Thermococcus gammatolerans EJ3: one gene and its partners. The protein of the gene in region 1 binds, or shares a complex with, the protein of each later gene. Links are inferred from orthologs where the notes say so. Each region holds a gene or a part of one and is shown on either strand. Other genes may lie near its edges.

Evidence for each region.
Region 2: the proteins of eif2g (region 1) and TGAM_RS04130 are in contact, whole or in part, in a crystal structure (PDB 3CW2), measured with the Saccharolobus solfataricus proteins. The link is inferred for Thermococcus gammatolerans EJ3 from one-to-one orthologs. Residues at the interface, in WP_009988771.1 of Saccharolobus solfataricus: Asp222, Lys225, Pro226, Gly227, Thr228, Gln229, Phe230, Asn231, Leu233, Lys234, Gly235, Leu259, Phe273, Thr274, Lys275, Tyr300, Leu301, Asp302, Pro303, Ser304, Leu305, Lys307; in WP_009989173.1 of Saccharolobus solfataricus: Val185, Arg186, Thr187, Asn188, Glu189, Pro190, Leu191, Gly192, Val193, Glu194, Ile196, Lys197, Ile200, Ser201, Leu204, Ile217, Lys218, Ile219, Tyr220, Thr221, Ile222, Gly223, Ala224, Pro225, Tyr227.
Region 3: the proteins of eif2g (region 1) and TGAM_RS10275 are in contact, whole or in part, in a crystal structure (PDB 2QMU), measured with the Saccharolobus solfataricus proteins. The link is inferred for Thermococcus gammatolerans EJ3 from one-to-one orthologs. Residues at the interface, in WP_009988771.1 of Saccharolobus solfataricus: Trp33, Pro65, Glu66, Gln148, Val151, Asp152, Val154, Ser155, Lys156, Ala159, Leu160, Tyr163, Arg164, Lys167, Ile180, Ile181, Pro182, Val183, Ser184, Leu186, His187, Ile189, Asn190, Asp192, Ser193; in WP_231918336.1 of Saccharolobus solfataricus: Met1, Leu2, Arg4, Leu5, Tyr6, Lys8, Leu9, Pro10, Ile106, Lys108, Lys109, Glu110, Lys111.

The regions. Positions count from the first base shown.
Region 1 is NC_012804.1:1,206,695-1,209,754, reverse strand. Bases 145-3,051 are described here. They hold eif2g (translation initiation factor IF-2 subunit gamma), read left to right. Parts: upstream 145-938; coding sequence 939-2,165; downstream 2,166-3,051. Other genes in these bases: TGAM_RS06500 (hypothetical protein), read left to right, coding at 2,657-3,051; TGAM_RS06505 (PIN domain-containing protein), read left to right, coding at 2,197-2,613; TGAM_RS06515 (DUF4139 domain-containing protein), read left to right, coding at 145-811. Also shown: more of TGAM_RS06515, read left to right, coding at 1-144; more of TGAM_RS06500, read left to right, coding at 3,052-3,060. UniProt on the Methanocaldococcus jannaschii protein: eIF-2 functions in the early steps of protein synthesis by forming a ternary complex with GTP and initiator tRNA.
Region 2 is NC_012804.1:760,013-763,034, reverse strand. Bases 133-3,001 are described here. They hold TGAM_RS04130 (translation initiation factor IF-2 subunit alpha), read right to left. Parts: upstream 2,044-3,001; coding sequence 1,222-2,043; downstream 133-1,221. Other genes in these bases: TGAM_RS04120 (lysine exporter LysO family protein), read right to left, coding at 2,431-3,001; TGAM_RS04125 (hypothetical protein), read right to left, coding at 2,143-2,358; TGAM_RS04135 (RNA-protein complex protein Nop10), read right to left, coding at 1,040-1,219; TGAM_RS04140 (proteasome assembly chaperone family protein), read right to left, coding at 243-1,043. Outside these bases: more of TGAM_RS04120, read right to left, coding at 3,002-3,021; TGAM_RS04115 (hypothetical protein), read right to left, coding at 3,018-3,022. UniProt on the Methanocaldococcus jannaschii protein: eIF-2 functions in the early steps of protein synthesis by forming a ternary complex with GTP and initiator tRNA.
Region 3 is NC_012804.1:1,925,385-1,928,422, reverse strand. What follows is about bases 6-2,890. They hold TGAM_RS10275 (translation initiation factor IF-2 subunit beta), read right to left. Parts: upstream 1,720-2,890; coding sequence 1,291-1,719; downstream 6-1,290. Other genes in these bases: TGAM_RS10270 (DNA replication licensing factor), read right to left, coding at 1,771-2,890; TGAM_RS10280 (carboxyl transferase domain-containing protein), read right to left, coding at 6-1,167. Also shown: more of TGAM_RS10280, read right to left, coding at 1-5; more of TGAM_RS10270, read right to left, coding at 2,891-3,038. UniProt on the Methanocaldococcus jannaschii protein: eIF-2 functions in the early steps of protein synthesis by forming a ternary complex with GTP and initiator tRNA.

The DNA of each region.
Region 1 (3,060 bases):
GTACGCCGTTGAAGTGACCTATCGCGTCCCTGGAATGAGCTGGGGGAGCAGGTACAAACTCTACCTGGGCGAAAAAACCGCCCGCCTTTTTGGTTACATTATCGTGAAGAACCCCACCTCGAAGGAGTACGAAAATGCCAAGGTCGCCCTCGTCTCGGGTGACGTTCAGTTTTACAGCCCCTATTCCCCGAGGTACGTTTACACCCTCGCTGTGGCGGCGGAAAAGTCAGGGGGCAGTCAGGGAGAGCCGGTTAAGGTAGAGGCCTTCCACGTCTATCCCCTGGGCCCGACGGACATAAAGGCCGCGAGCACGATGATGATACCCTACATCTCGACGGAGGTGGAGATAAAGAGGCAGTACCTCTACGAGAGCTGGAGCTATGACAGAACGGCCAACGTTTACGAGTCCATCTCCTTCAAGGCTGACAGGGTTCTCCCTGCCGGAGTCGTGGAGATCTACCGGGAAACCGAGGGTGGAAACCTTCTAATAGGGGAGAACCACATCGAGCACACACCAAAGGGCGATGTGGTGAGAATCGGCATCGGCAAGGACTACGACCTCAAGGGCACTACGAAGGTTCTCGACTCAGAACACGGCGAGGGCTGGGCAAAGTACAGGATTAAGGTGACTATCGAAAACTTCGGCGACGAGTCGAAGACTGTAATAGTCCGCCACTACAAGTACGGTGGAAAGCTCATCAGCTCGACCATAAGCCCCTCTGATGAGACTGCGCAGTACGTGGAGTTTATTCTCACGGTCCCGGCGGGCGGTTCGAGGAGTGTAACCTTCGAGTACGAGGTCAACTGGTGAATCCGCCTTTTTGTTCTTTTTCATTTCTCCCTTTTATCCGCGTTGATTCTTTCGCCCCCTCTCGGCAACGTGGGTTATGGATAACCTTAATAAACGTCCCCGCTTTTTAGCCTTAGGGGTGAGAGAGATGGCAAAGAAGTTTAAACAGGCCGAGGTCAACATTGGAATGGTAGGTCACGTTGACCACGGGAAGACGACGCTCACCAAGGCTCTAACCGGAATATGGACCGACACGCACAGCGAGGAGCTCAGGAGAGGTATCACGATAAAGATAGGCTTCGCGGACGCGGAGATAAGGAAGTGCCCGAAGTGCGGGCGTTACTCCACTTCTCCGGTCTGCCCGTACTGCGGCGCCGAGACAGAGTTCGAGAGGCGCGTTTCCTTCATAGACGCGCCGGGCCACGAGGCGCTGATGACGACGATGCTCGCTGGAGCCTCTCTCATGGACGGTGCCGTTCTTGTCGTTGCCGCCAACGAGGGGGTAATGCCCCAGACCAGGGAGCACCTCATGGCCCTGCAGATAGTCGGCAACAGGAACATCGTTATAGCGCTCAACAAGATCGAGCTCGTTGACAGGGAGACCGTCATAAAGCGCTACCAGGAGATCAAGGACTTCATCAAGGGGACTGTCGCAGAGAACGCCCCGATAATCCCGATTTCTGCATTGCACGGCGCGAACGTTGACGTCCTCCTCGCGGCGATAGAGAAGTTCATACCCACTCCAAAGCGCGACCCGAACAAGCCTCCCAAGATGCTCGTCCTGAGGAGCTTCGACGTAAACAAGCCCGGAACACCGCCGGAGAAGCTCATCGGCGGTGTTATAGGTGGTTCGATAGTCCAGGGCAAGCTCAAGGTCGGAGACGAGATAGAGATCCGCCCAGGGGTTCCCTACGAGGAGCACGGCAGAATCAAGTACGAGCCGATAACGACCGAGATCGTCTCGCTTCAGGCAGGTGGAAGGTTCGTCGAGGAGGCCTATCCCGGTGGACTCGTCGGCGTTGGAACGAAGCTCGACCCCTACCTCACCAAGGGTGACCTAATGGCTGGAAACGTTGTAGGAAAGCCCGGAAAGTTACCGCCTGTGTGGGACGAGCTCCGCATCGAGGTTCACCTGCTCGAGCGCGTGGTTGGAACCGAGGACGAGCTCAAGGTTGAGCCCATCAAGAGGAAGGAGGTTCTCCTCCTCAACGTCGGAACGGCAAGGACGATGGGCCTCGTCACCGGGCTCGGCAAGGACGAGGTCGAGCTCAAGCTCCAGATTCCCGTCTGCGCTGAGGTTGGCGACAGGGTTGCCATAAGCAGGCAGATCGGAAGCAGGTGGCGCCTCATCGGCTACGGCTTCATAAGGGAGTGAGCCCTCTTCTCTTTCCTTTCCGGTGGTCGCAATGGTCCATAGGAGAGAATGGCTCGTCCTTCCTGACACGAACTTCCTCCTCGTTCCCGGCCAGTTCGGGGTTGATATCGTTGGTGAGCTCAACAGAATCCTCGATGTCAGGTTCAAAATCGTAATCCCCAACGTGGTTCTCCGTGAGCTCGACGTTATAGAGCGGAAGACGCGAGGAAGGGATTTGCTCGCTGTTAGAATGGCGAAGAAACTAGCGGAGCGCTTTGAGACCGTTGAAATCGGGGAGTTTGGGAAGAGACCGATAGACGACCAGATCTACGACTTCGCGATCAAAAACGAGCGCGTTATCGTCTGCACCAACGACAAGGGGCTGAAGAAGCGCCTCCGCGAGAAAGGGATTCCTGTTGTTTACCTCCGCTCGAAAAAGATACTGGAGCTCGAGGGAATGCTTGAGTGAACCGTATCGGAAAATTTTAAACGTCTCAAACCATCTCCCAATCATGCCGTACGATGATGTAATCCCCAATGAGTACGCGGCGGGAAAGATAAAACAGGCTATCCTCCTGATGAAGATAATCTTCATCATGCCGATAATTCTCCTGTCGCTCATCTTTGCGTGGTGGGATGAGCTCTTTCTGAGAGATCGGCTTGCGGTTGTGATCTTCCTTTCCCCAACGTTTTACATCGGTCTCGTTGGCATTCCCTCGATCAGGGACGTAAAGGAAAATCCCCGGGAAATCGTTGACAGGATGTTCTCGTTCTTCAACGTTGTTCCCTTCCTCACGATCCTGGCCCTTTATTTCTCAGATGAAATAAAATCCCTCCCGGAGCCGCTCGGCGGTATATTGCTCCTCCTGAGCCCGTTGATCCTCAGCTACCTCTACCACCGGCTCGTCAGACGGAT
Region 2 (3,022 bases), 450 kb from region 1 along the record:
TTTGATGGATTTGATTTGATTCATAGAGTCTAAACAGTTCAACGAGTTCGTTGGACCTTGGATGAGGAGGAATAGTTGGAAATTGATCATGTGGAGGTCTGGGTAAACCATGAAGTACGTACGTTAAACCGATGAGAATCACGATGGTAAGCGCCAAGGCACTTTTGCGATTCATTTCAAGCGCCGGGTAATATACGCTAAAGAATTTAAAAAACTAATGTCACTTGAAAAGTGAAGTAAATTCAGAGGTAGCCCCTGTCCTCTTCCTCGGGAGCAGGGGGCATTGTCTGCTCGAGCATCGCCCTCTGCATCTCCTGGACTTTTCTGAGTATCTCCTCGGTCTCCCTGGCGCGCTCCTCCAGTGCAGTCATGTCGACCTCGATGCCGAGTATCTTCGTGACCGCCGTCAGAACGGCCTTCGCTGCCTTGGGGTCAACTATGTAACCGAGGCTCTCGCCGAGCAGGCTTATGCCGTACATCGAGCGGAGCTTGCCGATGCCGAGCAGAAGACCGGCCGCACCGACTATCGCTCCTCCCTCGTCCTCTCTCCAGATCACCTCGACGGAGCAGTCCTTGAGCTTCTCCTTGTAGTAGTCCACGAGCTCCTCGTGGGTTACCGCAGCTAAAACCCTCGGCTCACCCTGGAGCTCCGGCACCTGGTAGCCGCCCATCGTTATTATCTCCCTGACGCCGAGTTCCTGAACGAGGTCGAGCATCTTGCCGACCACCTCATAGTGGCCGGGACTGTCCGTCGGTGGAACCTGCTGGTCACCGGTGATGATAATTAGGTCCCTTCCGTTCTCGTCGGGGTTAACCCAGTAGTAGAACTCGTTTTTCATGAGCTCGACGATTGAGCCCTTCTTTATGATGACCTGGTGCATGAAGTGCGGTGAGTAAAGTTCGGCGAACTTTACCGCGTTGAGCTCCTGGATGAGGTGCTCCGCGGCGAGCTTTCCGACGAGGCCTATGCCGGGGAGGCCCTCTATGAACACCGGGTCCCTCAGCTGGGGCCTCTCAAGGAGGTAGATGGTAGTTTCCTTCATTTTCTCACCTCTATCCCAAGGACTTCCCTCTTCCACCTGCGCCTGTACTCACCGTAGGGGTCTTCCGGCGAGAAGCGCGGTGGGTGGGCTACCTTGGTCTTGGCTCCACAGACCGGGCAGATCTCTTTGAGGGTGTACCTGCCGCAGTTCGGGCACTTCCTTATGCGGAACCTCATGGTTACCTCCTCTTAATCTTCCTTATGCGCTTCTCCTTCCTTATGAGGGTCGCCTCTCCGCCCGCTTCCTTTATGACGCGGAGGATTTCTTCGGCTATGCTCTCGAGAACCTCTTCTGCCTTGTAGTAGTCCGGGGCAGTTATGTCAATCCTGTAACGGGGAGCGCCCTGGTAGGTGAACTTGACGTCTATGTCCTTCTCCTCGTTGGCCCTGTCCCTGGCTCTAATCAGGGCCTCCTTGATTATCTCGATTCCGTTGGGCTTTGGAACGGTTATCTCGAACTCCGCATCAATGGTAACGGTCGGAATCTCGACGTAGGCCTCGATGATTGGCTTGAGCGCATCGAGCCACTCATCTGGAATGAGCCCCTTCAGAACCTCAATTCCGTTCTGGGCGGCGTCCTCGAATGCGGCGTAAACCTCGCCGTACTCTTCTTCGAGCGGAACCCAGACCTCTCTCCAGGCCGTCTCGAAGTCCTTGCCTATCTTTTCAGCGGCCATCTTTAGTAGGTTCTCGGCCTTCTGGGCGCGCTTGTACTCCTGGAGCTTGGCCTTCCTCTGCTGCTGGTTTACCCTCTTGAGGCTCAGGTCTATGTGACCCTTCTCGGGGTCAACGCGAATGACCTTGACGACTACCTTCTGGCCCTCCTTCACGTAGTCCCTGATGTTCTTGACCCAGGTTGGAGCCACCTCGCTTATGTGCATGAAGCCCTCCTTTCCGGGGTACTCATCAAGTATCAGGAACGCTCCGTACGGGTGAATGTTCTTGACGGTGGCGACGACGAACTCACCCTCTTCAGGATACTCTCTGGCCTTCCTTGGCATGAGAATCACCTCTCCTTTTTGTCCCGGGAAGTCTATGGAAAAGACCTTTTTAAGCTTGGTGGAAGTGGAGAAAAGCGAGGCGATTTAAAAGGAAAGATCTCAAGCCGGCTTGGCGCTCTGCTTTATAACCCTAAGAAGCTTTGCCTCCTCAGCGAGAACGCGGAACTTCTCCCTCTTGACCCGCTCAAGCTTGTGGGCAACTTTTTTCTTCTGGCGGGCCATCCTGACGAGCTTGGCCTCCTCAAGGATCAGGTATTCCTTCTGCTTCTTAACAACATCGAGCCTGCGCTTCAGCAACTTTATTCCCGACTCCATACGCTTTCACCTAAAGAACCATAACGGACTTGAGCCTTAAAAGGTTTTCGCTTAATGCCAATATTAAACTCGTCAATAGTCGAAGAGCGTGAGGATAAGGGGAAGGAGAAACGGAACGATAGCGGTCAGGATGAAACCGTGAACAAAAGCGACCAGCGCCACTTCTTTGCCTCCAAACCTTGCCATAATGGGAAGAGTTGTGTCCATCGTCGTCGCTCCCCCAATGACGATGGCCTTCTCCGGGTTGAGTTTTCGAATTGCAAGCGGATATAGCGTTATCGTCAGGATTTCTCTTAGAAGGTTTCCAAGGAAACCGACCGCACCGTAAACGGCAGAGTACTGGGCTATCAACGGGCCTGTCAGCGAGTACCACCCACAGCCAGCCCCTATGGCGAGGCCCCATCTCATCTCTATCCCGAGAACCAGTGCCGCCAGAAGTCCGCCAAGGATTGAGCCCGTCAGCGTTAAAAACGGCAGGAGAAGGGCCTTCCGTCCAACCTTTCTGAGCTCTCCAGTGCTGAAGCTCAAGCCAAGATCCACTCCAATCAGGAATATGAGGGCGTAGAGCATTATCTCGTAGGCGTTCCCGAAGTCTGGAGTGAAGAGGTGCCCCACAAGGATCCCCGCAACAAGCGACGCGAGAACGAGGTAAAGAAACATCACC
Region 3 (3,038 bases), 720 kb from region 1 along the record:
CTTCGCGCCGTGCCTGATTATTCCCCGGCTTTCTTGGTCAACGCCAGGTAAATAGCCGGGAACGTCCACGAGCGTGACTATCGGAATGTTAAAGGCGTCGCAGGTTCTAACAAACCTAGCAATCTTATCTGAGCTGTCTATGTCGAGAACGCCTGCGAAATACTTGGGGTTGTTGGCGACTATACCGACGGTCTGGCCGTTCATCCTTCCGAAGCCCACAACCGCGTTCGGAGCGAAGTAGGGGAGGATTTCCAGAAAGTCCGGGTTGCCGTTCTCGTCTCTGTCCACTATCTCGTAGATGACGTCCCTGACGTCGTAGGGCTTGTTTGGGTCGTCCGGGACAATCTCATAGAGCCTCTCGCTCTTCCTGAAGGGCAAGTCGCTCGTCTTAACCCTCGGAGGCTTCTCCATGTTGTTGGACGGCAGGTAGCTCACGAGGCGCCTTATCAAAGTCAAAACTTCCTCGTCGCTCTTGCCTATGAGGTGCGCCTGACCGGCCTTCTGGGCGTGGACCATCGCTCCGCCGAGCTGAACCGGAGTTACTTCAACGCCTGTAACGGCCTTGACGACCTGCGGGCCCGTGATGAACATGAAGCTCGCGGGGTTGTCCACCATGAGAATGAAGTCACCTATTGCCGGGCTGTAAACGGCTCCACCGGCACACGGCCCCATTATCGCGGTAATCTGCGGAACAACACCGCTGAGAATCGTGTTCATCTTGAAGATTTCACCGTAACCCTTGAGCGAGTCAACACCCTCCTGAATCCTCGCTCCACCGGAGTCGTTGAGGCCTATGACCGGGGCGCCCGCCTCCAAAGCCAGCTCCATGACGCGTTTAATCTTCGCCGCGTGCATCTCGCCGAGAGAACCGCCCATAACGGTGAAGTCCTGCGCGTAGACGAAGACGAGGCGACCATCAATGGTTCCGTAGCCAGTGATAACGCCATCCGCCGGAAGTTCCCTCTTGTCCATTCCGAACTCGGTTCCGCGGTGCCTGACGAACATGCCGATTTCCACGAAGCTTCCGGGGTCGAGGAGCTTCTCAATCCTCTCTCGGGCGGTGAGCTTGCCCTTGGCGTGCTGTTTCTCGACGGCCTTCTCGCCGCCCATTGCGAGAATTTTTTTCCTCCTTTCGTAAAGCTCGTTGAGCTTCTCCTCCATGCTCATAAGAGTAACCCCCTCGGTTTCTTGGGGGTTGTAGTTTGTAAAGTTTAAAAGGGTTTTTGAGGAGCGGAATTTCATCCAATAGTGGATAATTTGTCCACAAAGGAGCAAAAAAGAAAGGAGGCCTCAGAGGTGCTGGATTGGTGTCTCGGCACCACAGGCCTCACACTTGAGGAAGTAGAACCTGTCCCTCTTGATTATCTTTGTGTCCGGGCTTCCACAGACCGGACAGATGACGTACTCCTTGAGGTACTTCTTCAACTTGTTGGCTATTAAGTAGGGAGTGAAGCGTCCCTGCAGGATTACGCGCCTGCCCTCGAGCGTTCCTGCCGTTGCCACCTCGCGCAGTATAAACTTGAGCAGGTGGCTTGGGTCGCGGTTCATGGCCTCAGCTATGTCAACGAAGTTCTCGATGATCGTCCTGTTACCGGCTATCGTAACGACCGCCGGCGGAACCTCGAAACGGGACTTGTGGGACTTCACGTTCTCGGGCAACTCCTCGTAAGCCTTATCTAGGAGCCTCTCGAAGTCGTAAAAGTCAATGCTCTCGCTCATCTTCTCACCCCCCTCATAGGTTTCCCCTTCGCTTTATAACCTTTGGCGTTATCAGAGCACCCTGTAAAATCCTGCCCTCGGCTCGTAGATTCTGCCGTCTGCTTTTAACTCCTCGATGAGCTTCTCGACTTCGCGTTTGCTTCCAACTCCAGCCTGTTTCGCTGCTTCTATCACCCTGTCGGCCGGCGCTCCGTATTCACCCTCCGGCTCGAGGTTCTTGATTATATCAACCAGCTTCTCTATCTTGTTGAGCTTCTTCGAGCTCTTTCCTATTTCCAGTATCGAGACGTCTATGTTGCCCTCCTCGTCAACGGCTATGGTTTTCATCATGGCTTCAATGAGCTCTATCGCCGCTCTGGCGTCTTCGCGCGTTACCGTCTCGCTCAGCCTCATTCTCGCGTGGGCCTCGCTGAGACGTATTAGGGCTTCAAGCTGTCTAGCGGTTATTGGAATTGGCTGGACACCGTCATCACTGCTCCTTCTCAGCCCCTTCCTCATCTTAACGTAGTAACGCTTGATCTCCTCCATAGCTTCTCTGCTCAGGACGGGATGGACGTTTTTCCTCGCGTAGGCTATGTACTTCTTGAGCAGGTCGTAGGGAATCTTTGGAGTGACCACTTCGGCCTCACCGCGCCTGACGCGCAGTATGTGCTCCGCTATGCTCGCGTCAATTTTTTCGTCTGGTTCATCGAGCAGGAGGAATATCAGGTCAAACCTGCTGAGGAGCGTTGGTGGGAGGTCGAGCTGTTCTGGAAGGGACTTCATGCGGTTGAAGCGGCCGAACTTCGGATTGGCGGCGGCTATAACGGTAGTTCTCGCGTTCAGAGTTGCGGTTATGCCCGCTTTGGAGATGCTTATTGTGTTGTGGAGAACCAGCCCGTGAGAGACGAAGAGGTGATACGGCTCGACGGTTACGTCGTAGACCCACTCCCAGCGGTCGTTAGGAAGTTTTTCGACTTTTGTGACCCTCAGGAAATTAACGTTGCCGTTTAGGAGCTCCTCGACCTCCTCTATTACGCGCTCTATTCTCTCGGCTTCCCTCTCGACCTCTGTTCTGAGTATGGACAGGGCGGTTGGATCGCCTCTCTCTATCCTGTTCCGAAGGGTTATTGCATTAAGGCCATATTTGAAGGATATCCTCGACTTGTTGAGGTACTTGAGTGCCTTCGGGGGCTCTTTGCTGGCCAGTTCTCTCACCCTTTCAAGGTGCTCTATCAGCCGCCTTATTTCCTTCCTCAGAATAGATTTGGAAACTAGGGGCCTCTTGGCATAGTACCTGCTTGAGAGCTTGAAGTGGATGTTTTTACCTGCCTCACCGA